Martelella mediterranea DSM 17316: one gene and its partners. The protein of the gene in region 2 interacts with the protein of the main gene of each other region in a pairwise test. Links are inferred from orthologs where the notes say so. Each region holds a gene or a part of one and is shown on either strand. Other genes may lie near its edges.

Region 1 (3,008 bases), 1.3 Mb from region 2 along the record:
GGCAGCAAGCGCCCATAATGTCGCCCCCGCTCAGATCGCCAAGACGCTCTCCTTCAGCGTGAAGGATGACGTGTTTCTGCTGGTCGCGCGCGGCGATGCGCGGATCGACAACAAGAAGGCCAAGGCGGCCTTTGGCGGCAAGGTGAAAATGCTGCCGCTCGAAGACGTCGAGGCGATCACCGGCCATCCGGTCGGCGGCGTCTGCCCCTTCGGCCTCGCAAGCCCGATCCGGGTTTACTGCGATGAAAGCCTGAAGGCGTTCGACGAGGTGGTGCCGGCCGCAGGCTCCCGCAATGCCGCGATCCGGATTGCGCCCGAAAGGCTTGCCGAAATCACCGGCGCCGACTGGGTCGATGTCTGTGCCGAGCCCGCTGCCTGACATCGGCCTCAGAAATTCTGTGCATTTCGCCGAAAGCTCTGCCAGACTGAGCCGCACTCTGTGACAGAGCCGCACGGCATGGGCTATTGTTGAAAACCCGGTCGCAAACCGGACAGGAAAGGTGGCAATGGCCGAGAACGAACAGCAGCGCGAAAAAGACGCCGGATACCGCGTGCTTGCGCGCAAGTACCGTCCGAAGGATTTCTCCGACCTGATGGTCGGCCAGGAGGCGATGGTGCGCACGCTGACCAACGCCTTCGAGACCGGCCGCATCGCCCAGGCCTATATGCTGACCGGGGTGCGCGGCGTCGGCAAGACCACCACCGCCCGGATTCTCGCCCGCGGCCTCAACTACAAGTCCGACGCCATCGACAAGCCGACGATCGAGCTGAAGGAAATCGGCGAGCACTGCCAGGCGATCATGGAAGGTCGCCATGTCGACGTGATCGAGATGGACGCCGCCTCCCATACCGGCATCGACGATATCCGCGAGATCATCGATCAGGTGCGCTACCGGCCCTCGACCGCGCGCTACAAGGTCTACATCATCGACGAGGTGCACATGCTCTCCAACCAGGCCTTCAACGGCCTGCTGAAGACGCTGGAAGAGCCGCCCGAGCATGTGAAATTCATCTTCGCCACCACTGAAATCCGGAAAGTTCCGATCACGGTGCTGTCGCGCTGCCAGCGCTTCGACCTGCGCCGGATTCCGGCCGCCGATCTGGTGCGGCTGTTTTCCACGATTGCCGCCAAGGAAGGCGTCGAGATCGAGGACGAGGCGGTGCAGATGATCGCCCGCGCCGCCGAGGGCTCGGCGCGCGACGGGCTGTCGCTGCTCGACCAGGCGATTTCGCATGGCAGCGGCCATGTGGAAGCATCCGCCGTGCGGGCGATGCTGGGCCTTGCCGACCGCGCCCGGATTGTCGATCTGTTCGGCCATATCGTGACCGGCGATGTTGCTGCGGCGCTGGCCGAATTCCAGTCGCAGTATGAGGCCGGGGCCAATCCCGTGGTCGTGCTCAATGATCTTGCGGATTTCACCCATCTGGTGACGCGGTTGAAATATGTGCCCGAGGGCGCGGAAGACGTGTCGCTGAGCGAGATCGAACGCACTGCGGGCGCCGGCTTTGCCGAAAAGGTCGCGGTCTCCGCGCTGTCGCGCATCTGGCAGATGCTGCTGAAGGGCATTCCCGAGACCGAAAACGCCGCCCGCCCGCTGGGCGCCGCCGAAATGGTGCTGATCCGCCTCGCCCACGCCGCAAGCCTGCCCTCGCCGGAAGATGCCGCCCGCAGGCTGCTGGCGCTGGAGGAGGGCGGCGCAGCGGCGGCCCCATCCGCGCCGCCGGCCGGTCGCCCGCAGGGTGGCGGTTCCGGCAGCGCCAATGCCGTTTCCGCCCGCCAGACCGGCGAAGCGCCCCGCCAATCCGCGACCGTCACCATGCTGCATCCGCAAAGCGCAGAAGCCCGCCAACCGGAGATCGCGCCGCAGCCGGAAACCGTGGAGGCCGAGCCGGAGCCCGCCCCCGAACCGCAGAAGACCTCGGCGATCAAATCGCTGCAGGACATTACAGACCTTTGCTCGAAGAACCGCGCGATCAAGATGCGCTCGGAAATCCGCAATTTCGTGCGGCTGGTGCGGCTTGAGCCCGGCCGGCTGGAGGTCAACCTTCTGCCCGGCACATCCGCGACCTTCCTCAACGATCTCGGCGCGAAGCTTCGCGAATGGACCGGCGAGAGCTGGTTCGTCAGCCTCAGCAAGGAGGCCGGCGCGCCGACGCTGCTGGAAGCCGAGGAAGCCGAGCGCGAGCAGCGCTTCCGCGATGCCCGCGAGGACCCGGATATCGCCGCGATCCTGAAATTCTTCCCCGGCGCGGAAATCCGCGACGTCCGCGTGCGCGCCGAGACGGAAACACCCGATACGGCAGACGGCGATGCGCCCGACGCCGCCGTCAACGAGGATGGCGACGTGCTGCCGGAAGACGATATCGACGAATAGAAACAACATTCAAGGAGATGACATGCGCGATCTGATGGGCATGATGGGCAAGGTCAAGGAAATGCAGGCCAAGATGGAGCAGCTGCAGGAAGAGATCGCGGCCGCCCGGGTGGAAGGCGTTTCCGGCGGCGGCATGGTGCAGATCGAAATGACCGGCAAGGGCGACATGCTGTCGATCAAGATCGATCCGAGCCTGCTTAACGGCGACGAGGCCGAGATGCTGGAAGACCTGATCGTCGCCGCCCACCGCGACGCCAAGGACCGCGCCGGCGAGAAGGCGGAGGAAATGACCAAGGAACTGACCGCCGGTCTGCCGATCCCGCCCGGCATGAAGCTGCCCTTCTGAGGACAGCGCCATGACGCTCGGCGCGCTCGCCCTGTTCGCCATCACGCTGTTCGTCGCCGCCGGCTCTCCAGGGCCGAGCGTGGCAGCCCTCGTCGCCCGCGTCTTGTCGCGCGGGCACCGCGACGTGCTGCCGTTTCTGGCGGCGATGTGGCTGGGCGAGGCGCTGTGGCTGACGCTGGCGGTGTTCGGGCTGGCGGCCGTCGCCACCAGCTTTCATGGCGTGTTTGTGGCGATCAAATGGGCGGGCGTCGCCTATCTTTTCTGGCTCGCCTGGAAGATGTGGTTCG
Region 2 (4,062 bases):
TGAAACCTGAACAAAGGTGCCGGAGAGCGGCCTCTGTCGAGGTTTTTTTCAGGAACGGACTTCTATCAATATAGTACATATTTTCAGATGCTTGCCCGGATTTCGAGTCTCTTCGTGCGCAGTGGTTCGTCTTCGTCGGCAATAAACCGGCTTGAAATGAGAACAAAAATAGAACATAAAAGGACTATAAGCAAAACGGAGGCAATCATGACCGATATTCTGCGCGACATCGCGGCTTTCTTCTCAGTCAGCCTGTTTCTGGCCAGCATGGCGTTGATCGTGAGCTCGCTATAGGTTTCTGTGCATTGCGAGACGAGCGATTGCACCGGCGTTGCTCGCCTGCCAAAATCAGGTGACGTATCTGATTTGGCGGCGATGAAGGAGTAATCTCGAGATGCAGGCTGAAGGCAAAGAGCAGGCGGTTCGTTTCGTGCATTTGCGCGTTCACTCGGCCTATTCGCTGCTCGAGGGCGCGCTGCCGCTGAAAACGGTGATGAAGCTCGCCGTAGCCGACAGGCAGCCCGCAATTGCGGTGACCGATACCAATAATCTCTTCTGCGCGCTGGAGTTTTCCCAGAAGGCCGTGGGCGAGGGGCTCCAGCCGATCATCGGCTGCCAGTTGTCGATCGATATGGAGGATGGTGGCGACGGCGAGCGCCGCAGCGGCGGACATCTGCCGCCGAAGAAATCGTCAATCGTGCTACTCGCCGCCGATCCGACTGGCTATGCCAATCTCATGCATCTTGTCAGTGAGGCCTATCTCGGCGGAGAGGGGCATGACAGTATATATATAACGAAGTCATGGCTCAGCGCGCATTCGGACGGACTGATCGCGCTCACCGGCGGGCGGACCGGCCCGATCGACGAAGCCGTTATTTCCGGCTTCGAGGCGAAGGCCGCTGAAAGGCTCGCATTCCTGAAATCCGCTTTTGGCGACCGGCTCTACGTGGAAGTGCAGCGGCACGGCAACTTCGACGTCCAGCACGAGCGTCGGGTTATCGCTCTCGCTTATGAACTCGATCTTCCGCTGGTTGCGACCAATGAGGCGTTTTTCCCGAGCCGCGATGATTTCGAGGCGCATGATGCGCTGATGGCGGTGGCGCACAATGCCATCGTATCCGACGATCGCCGTTTCAGACTGACACCGGATCACTATCTGAAGTCACAGGAAGAAATGGCGGCTCTGTTTGCCGATCTGCCCGAAGCGATCGAGAACACGGTGGAGATCGCGCGCCGATGCAGCTTCGTGCTGGATACCCGCATGCCCATTCTGCCGCGCTTCACCGGCGCCTCAGATGATCCCGAAGAAGCGGAGCGGGCGGAGGCCGCAGAATTGCGCCGGCAGGCGCGTGAGGGTCTGGAGGCGCGGCTCGCCCATGTGGGCCTGAGCCCGGGCCACACGCGCGAAGAGTATTTCGAGCGGCTTGACTATGAGCTCGGCGTGATCGAGGGCATGAAGTTTCCGGGCTACTTCCTGATCGTTGCCGACTTCATCAAATGGTCGAAGGAACGCGATATTCCGGTGGGGCCCGGCCGCGGCTCCGGCGCGGGTTCGCTGGTCGCCTATGCCCTGACGATCACGGATGTCGATCCACTGCGTTTCTCACTGCTGTTCGAACGCTTCCTCAATCCCGAACGCGTGTCGATGCCGGACTTCGATATCGACTTCTGTCAGGACCGGCGCGAGGAAGTCATCCGCTACGTGCAAGAGAAATACGGCCGCGCGCAGGTTGCCCAGATCATTACTTTCGGATCGCTGCAGGCCCGCGCGGCGCTGCGCGACGTCGGGCGCGTGCTCGAAATGCCCTATGGTCAGGTCGACCGCATTTCCAAACTCGTTCCCAACAATCCCGCCAACCCCGTGACGCTCGCCCAGGCGATCGAGGACGAACCCAAATTTCAGGAGGCCGCCGAGGAGGAGCCGATTGTTGGTCGGCTGCTCGCGATTGCACAGAAGATCGAGGGGCTCTACCGCCATGCTTCGACCCATGCGGCGGGCATCGTTATCGGTGACCGATCGTTGTCGCAGCTGGTGCCGATGTATCGCGATCCGCGCTCAGACATGCCGGTCACCCAGTTCAATATGAAATGGGTGGAGCAGGCTGGCCTCGTGAAGTTCGACTTCCTGGGGCTGAAGACGTTAACGGTGCTGAAGACCGCCGTCGATTTCATCGCCCGCAAGGGGATAGTGGTCGATCTCTCGCTCGTCCCGCTGGATGATCCCGAATCCTACGAAATGTTGGCGCGCGGCGAGACGGTCGGCGTGTTCCAGGTGGAAAGCGCCGGCATGCGCAAGGCGCTGATCGGCATGCGGCCCGACCGCATCGAGGATCTGATTGCGCTGGTGGCGCTCTACCGTCCCGGACCTATGGAAAACATCCCGGTCTATAATGCGCGCAAGCATAATGAGGAGGAGATCGAATCGATCCACCCGCTGATCGACCCGCTGCTAGCCGAAACCCAGGGCGTGATCATCTACCAGGAACAGGTGATGCAGGTGGCGCAGGTGCTGGCGGGCTATTCGCTCGGCGAAGCGGACCTTCTGCGCCGCGCCATGGGTAAGAAGATCAAGGAGCAGATGGACAAGCAGCGGGTCCGGTTTGTCGAGGGCGCGGTTGAGAAGGGTGTCAAGAAGCAGCGGGCCAACGAGATTTTCGATCTGCTCGCGAAATTCGCCAATTACGGCTTCAACAAGTCCCACGCCGCTGCCTATGCGATCGTGTCCTATCATACCGCCTTCTTAAAGGCGCATTATCCGGTCGAGTTCCTCGCTGCCTCGATGACGCTGGACATGGCCAATACCGAAAAGCTGAACGATTTCCGTCATGATGCGCAGCGTCTCGGCATCGAGGTCGTCGCCCCTTCGGTGCAGACCAGCTTCCGGCATTTTGAGCCGGGCGAAGGACGGATTTTCTATGCACTCGCGGCCATCAAGGGCGTCGGCGAGGCGGCGGTCGATCACATCGTCGCGGTCAGAGGGGACCGGGCGTTCGATAGCCTGGAGGATTTCGCGCGGCGGATCGATCCGAAACTCGTCAACCGGAGGGTGCTCGAAAGCTTGATCTGCGCCGGCGCCTTCGATTGCTTTGGCAAAGATCGCGCGGCGCTTCTGGCCGGTCTCGATCGCATCATCGGTCTGGCGCAACGCAGCCAGGACGACAAGACGAGCGGACAGGCAGATATTTTCGGCAGCGCTGGCGACTTGCCTCAGATCACGCTACCGGATTATACCCCGATGCCGGATTCGGAGCGGCTGATGCGCGAATTCCAGATGCTGGGCTTTTATCAGACTGCCCATCCGCTTGACGCCTATGCCGATATATTGTCCCGCATGCGCGTCCAGAGCTTTGCCGACTTCTCGCTTTCGGTGAAGAATGGTTCCGGTCGCGGGCGCCTGGCCGGCACTGTGGTGGCCAAGCAGGAGCGCAAGACGCGCACCGGCAACCGTATGGGCATCATCACGCTTTCGGATGCGACCGGCCAGTTCGAGGCAGTGCTGTTCTCCGAGATGCTTTATCAGTACCGCGACCTCTTGGAACCGGGAACCTCCGTTGTCATCACCGTGGCGGCCGATGTCCGTCCCGAAGGGATCGGCATGCGGATACAGACGGTCCAGTCGCTCGAGGAAGAGGCGGTGCGCCAGCAAAGCGCGATGCGCGTCTACCTGCGCGATGATTCGCCATTGGCCTCGCTGTCCCGGCACCTGAACAGCAGCGGAGACGGGATCGTGTCCTTCGTGGTCATCCAGAACGAGGGGCTGCGCGAAGTGGAGGTCGAGCTTCCGGGTAAATACAGGCTCTCCCCGGAAGTGGCGTCAGCCATGCGCGCGGTATCGGGCGTGGTCGACGTCGAACTCGTTTAGCCATCGTCGGGAGTAGGGAGGGGGTTCGATTCGTTTCTGCAGCGGTCGAGTACCGGAGTCCGCTTCGTTTTTGGCGGCTATTGGGCGCGTTTGCACGTCGAAGTCGCAGAATATGCGGCGTTTTTGTCGCGTTCTGCTTGCCGTGGCTGGATGGAACCGCTCTGTTGATGCTTGTTTTCTTTACCTTTTGTAAAGGTTTG
Region 3 (3,068 bases), 2.1 Mb from region 2 along the record:
TCGGCTTTGCCAGCAGCCTCGACGCGCTCCATCCCGGCTGGGATTATGCCGAGCGCGCGGTGGTGCTGGGCGCCGGCGGCGGGGCGAGCGCCGTGGTGCTGGCGCTGAAGAACCGCGGCTTTTCCCATGTCCATATCGTCAACCGCACGCTGGCGCGCGCCTCCGAACTCGCCTTCAGGCTCGGCGACCGGGTCCATGCCCACGACATGGACAATCTCGAGGCGGTGATGGAAGGCGCGGGCCTGTTCGTCAACACCACCTCGCTCGGCATGAAGGGCGGCGCGGTGCCGGATTTCGATTTTTCGCCACTGCATGAAAACGCGATCGTCGCCGATATCGTCTATGTGCCGCTCGAAACGCCGATCCTCAAACAGGCGAAACAACAGGGTTTCAGGACCGCCGAGGGGATCGGCATGCTGCTTTATCAGGCCGTGCCCGGTTTCGAGAAATGGTTCGGCAGGACGCCCGAGGTCGATGACGGGCTGATGACCGAAATCCTCGCCGATCTCGGGGAAACCGCATGATCGTGCTCGGCCTCACCGGATCGATCGGCATGGGCAAGTCGACCACGGCGGGCTTTTTCGCCGAGGCCGGCATGCCGGTCTTCAATGCCGATGACGCCGTGCACCGGCTTTATCGCGGCCGTGCTGTCGAACCTGTGGAAGCGGCCTTCCCCGGCGTCGCCGTCAATGGCGCGATCGACCGGCAGAAGCTCAGCAAAGCGCTTGCCGGCAAGGCCGAGAACTTCAAGCGGCTCGAGGCGATCGTCCACCCGCTGGTGCGCGAGGAACGACGCGCCTTTCTGAAACAGGCCAGCGTCGATGGCGCGCCGATCGCGGTGCTCGACATACCGCTGCTTTACGAGACCGGCGGCGAGCGCGATGTCGATTATGTCGTGGTCGTCACCTGCGATCCGGAAATCCAGCGCCAACGCGTGCTGTCGCGGCCGGAAATGACGGTGGAAAAACTCGAAACCGTGCTGAAACAACAGTTCCCCGATGGCGAAAAACGCGCGCGGGCCGATTATATTGTCGACACTGGCAATGGCATGGACGCGGCGCGCGCGGCGGTTGGCGCGATCATTGCCGAACTGAAAACACGGGGCCCGCGGGCGACAAGAGACAGCACAAGGGACAGCATCTGATGAAGGCGCAGCGCGATATCATCTTCGATACCGAAACCACAGGTATGGACAAGAATGACGATCGGATCATCGAGATCGGCGCGGTCGAACTGATCGACCATTTTCCGACCGGGCGCACCTTCCACGTCTATATCAATGCCGATGGCAAGACCGTGCATCCGGAAGCCCTGCAGGTGCATGGAATCACCGACGAGTTCCTGCAGGACAAGCCGAAATTCTCGGAAATCGCCGATGATCTTCTGGCCTTTTTCGAGGGTGCGCGCTGGATCGCCCACAACGCCGCCTTCGATATGGGCTTCATCAATGTCGAGCTCGGTCGCCTTGGCAAGGGACCGATCGCCGATGACATGGTTCTCGACACGCTGGCACTGGCGCGCCGCAAGCATCCGATGGGCCCCAACAGCCTCGACGCGCTCTGCAAGCGTTATTCGATCGACAATGCCCACCGCACCAAGCACGGCGCGCTGCTCGATGCCGAACTGCTGGCGGAAGTCTATATCGAGATGTCGGGCGGCCGGCAGGCGGCGTTTCGCCTCGTCAATGCTGGCGATGGCGACCAGTATGACGCCGACGGCAATGTCCGCAAGCTCCCCCCCCTCGTCCGCCCCCGCCCCCTTGCCCCGCGCATTCACCCGGAAGAACTGGAAGCCCACGCGAAAATGGTCGCCGAGATCGGCGACAAGGCGTTGTGGCATTCGGTGGCGGTGGAGTAGCGGGCACGGCTTCGCCGCTTGCTCCCAATACTCTCTCCCGCTGGCGGGAGAGATGCCCCGACAGGGGCAGTGAGGGTGGCGCAGCGTATCAAGCCGTGAGGGCGTTCGCGGTGATGGACTCCCCCCTCACTGTCGCTTTCGCGACATCTCTCCCCTCCGGGGCGAGAAGATTGGGGGCTATGCGGTCAAGCCATACGCGACAGCCGTTTTCTTTCCGCCACGCCTCACCTCACATATTTGCGCCAGTCATGCTCTTCCTTGAACCCGAGAACCTCGCGGATCTTGCGGTTGGAGAGCGGGGCCTCGTATTCGTCCAATTCGCGCGTGATTGGCGTATTGGGCGCGTATTTGGCGAGGAAACTCCTGGTCGGTTCGTTGGCGGTGATGGTGTCGTTGGTGGCGTTGAACACCTGAAAGCCGAGGCCATCCTTTTCGAGGCAGAGATCGACGATCTGGCCGAGATCGCGGGCGTCGATATAGCTCCAGGCATTGCGCTTGCGCGACGGCGGGTCGGCGAGGAAGCCCGGGAAATTGACGTAGTCTTCCGGCGAGATCACGTTGCCGATCCTGAGGGCGTAAATGTCGGCGCCAAAGCGCATGGCGAAGGCACGCGCGGTCTTTTCGTTGCAGACCTTGGAAAGCCCGTAGCTGTCCATCGGGTCGACATCGTAATCCTCTTCCAGCGGGAAGGACTTGAAGTCCTTGTCGCCCTCGGTGAAGCAGACGCCATAGGTGGTTTCGCTCGACGCGATGATCACCTTGCGCACGCCAAGTTTCATCGCCGCCTCAATGACATTGTAGGTCGAGACCACATTGGTCTCATAGGTCACATTGTCGGGCTGCAGCAGCACCCGCGGCACGGCGGCGAAATGGACGACCGCGTCCGGCGCCTCCGGCAGCGCGCCGCTCTCATAGCCCTCAAAGCCGAAATGCATCGAAAGCGCGTTGAAAACCTCGCCGCTCTTGGTGAGATCGGTGGTGAGCGTGTTCACGCCGGGATGGTCGAACGGTTTCAGGTCGAGATTGAGGACGGAATGCCCCTTGTCCAGAAGATAGGGTATGACGTCGCGGCCGGCCTTGCCGCTGCCGCCGGTGAAAACGATACGCTTGCTCATGGTTCCTCACTGTCCGCCGTCTGGAAATGGCGGCTTTTCCCGATCCGTTCGGGCGGCGCGAAACCGCCGCTGCCTGCTTTTATCGTCATCGCCCCC

The links.
Region 1: the proteins of dnaE (region 2) and Mame_RS07450 interact in binary tests that used the Escherichia coli proteins (3 or more experiments, as listed by UniProt). The link is inferred for Martelella mediterranea DSM 17316 from one-to-one orthologs.
Region 3: the proteins of dnaE (region 2) and dnaQ interact in binary tests that used the Escherichia coli proteins (3 or more experiments, as listed by UniProt). The link is inferred for Martelella mediterranea DSM 17316 from one-to-one orthologs.

Annotation. Positions count from the first base shown.
Region 1 is NZ_CP020330.1:1,602,802-1,605,809, reverse strand. Bases 1-2,940 are described here. They hold Mame_RS07450 (DNA polymerase III subunit gamma/tau), read left to right. Parts: upstream 1-506; coding sequence 507-2,375; downstream 2,376-2,940. Other genes in these bases: Mame_RS07440 (LysE family translocator), read left to right, coding at 2,732-2,940; Mame_RS07445 (YbaB/EbfC family nucleoid-associated protein), read left to right, coding at 2,398-2,721; Mame_RS07455 (YbaK/EbsC family protein), read left to right, coding at 1-379. Also shown: more of Mame_RS07440, read left to right, coding at 2,941-3,008. UniProt on the Escherichia coli protein: Part of the beta sliding clamp loading complex, which hydrolyzes ATP to load the beta clamp onto primed DNA to form the DNA replication pre-initiation complex.
Region 2 is NZ_CP020330.1:2,885,411-2,889,472, forward strand. Bases 69-4,062 are described here. They hold dnaE (DNA polymerase III subunit alpha), read left to right. Parts: upstream 69-394; coding sequence 395-3,862; downstream 3,863-4,062. UniProt on the Escherichia coli protein: DNA polymerase III is a complex, multichain enzyme responsible for most of the replicative synthesis in bacteria. This DNA polymerase also exhibits 3' to 5' exonuclease activity. The alpha chain is the DNA polymerase catalytic subunit.
Region 3 is NZ_CP020330.1:831,925-834,992, forward strand. The notes cover bases 1-3,000. They hold dnaQ (DNA polymerase III subunit epsilon), read left to right. Parts: upstream 1-1,143; coding sequence 1,144-1,857; downstream 1,858-3,000. Other genes in these bases: Mame_RS03780 (shikimate dehydrogenase), read left to right, coding at 1-524; coaE (dephospho-CoA kinase), read left to right, coding at 521-1,144; Mame_RS03795 (NAD-dependent epimerase/dehydratase family protein), read right to left, coding at 2,082-2,972. UniProt on the Escherichia coli protein: DNA polymerase III is a complex, multichain enzyme responsible for most of the replicative synthesis in bacteria. The epsilon subunit contain the editing function and is a proofreading 3'-5' exonuclease.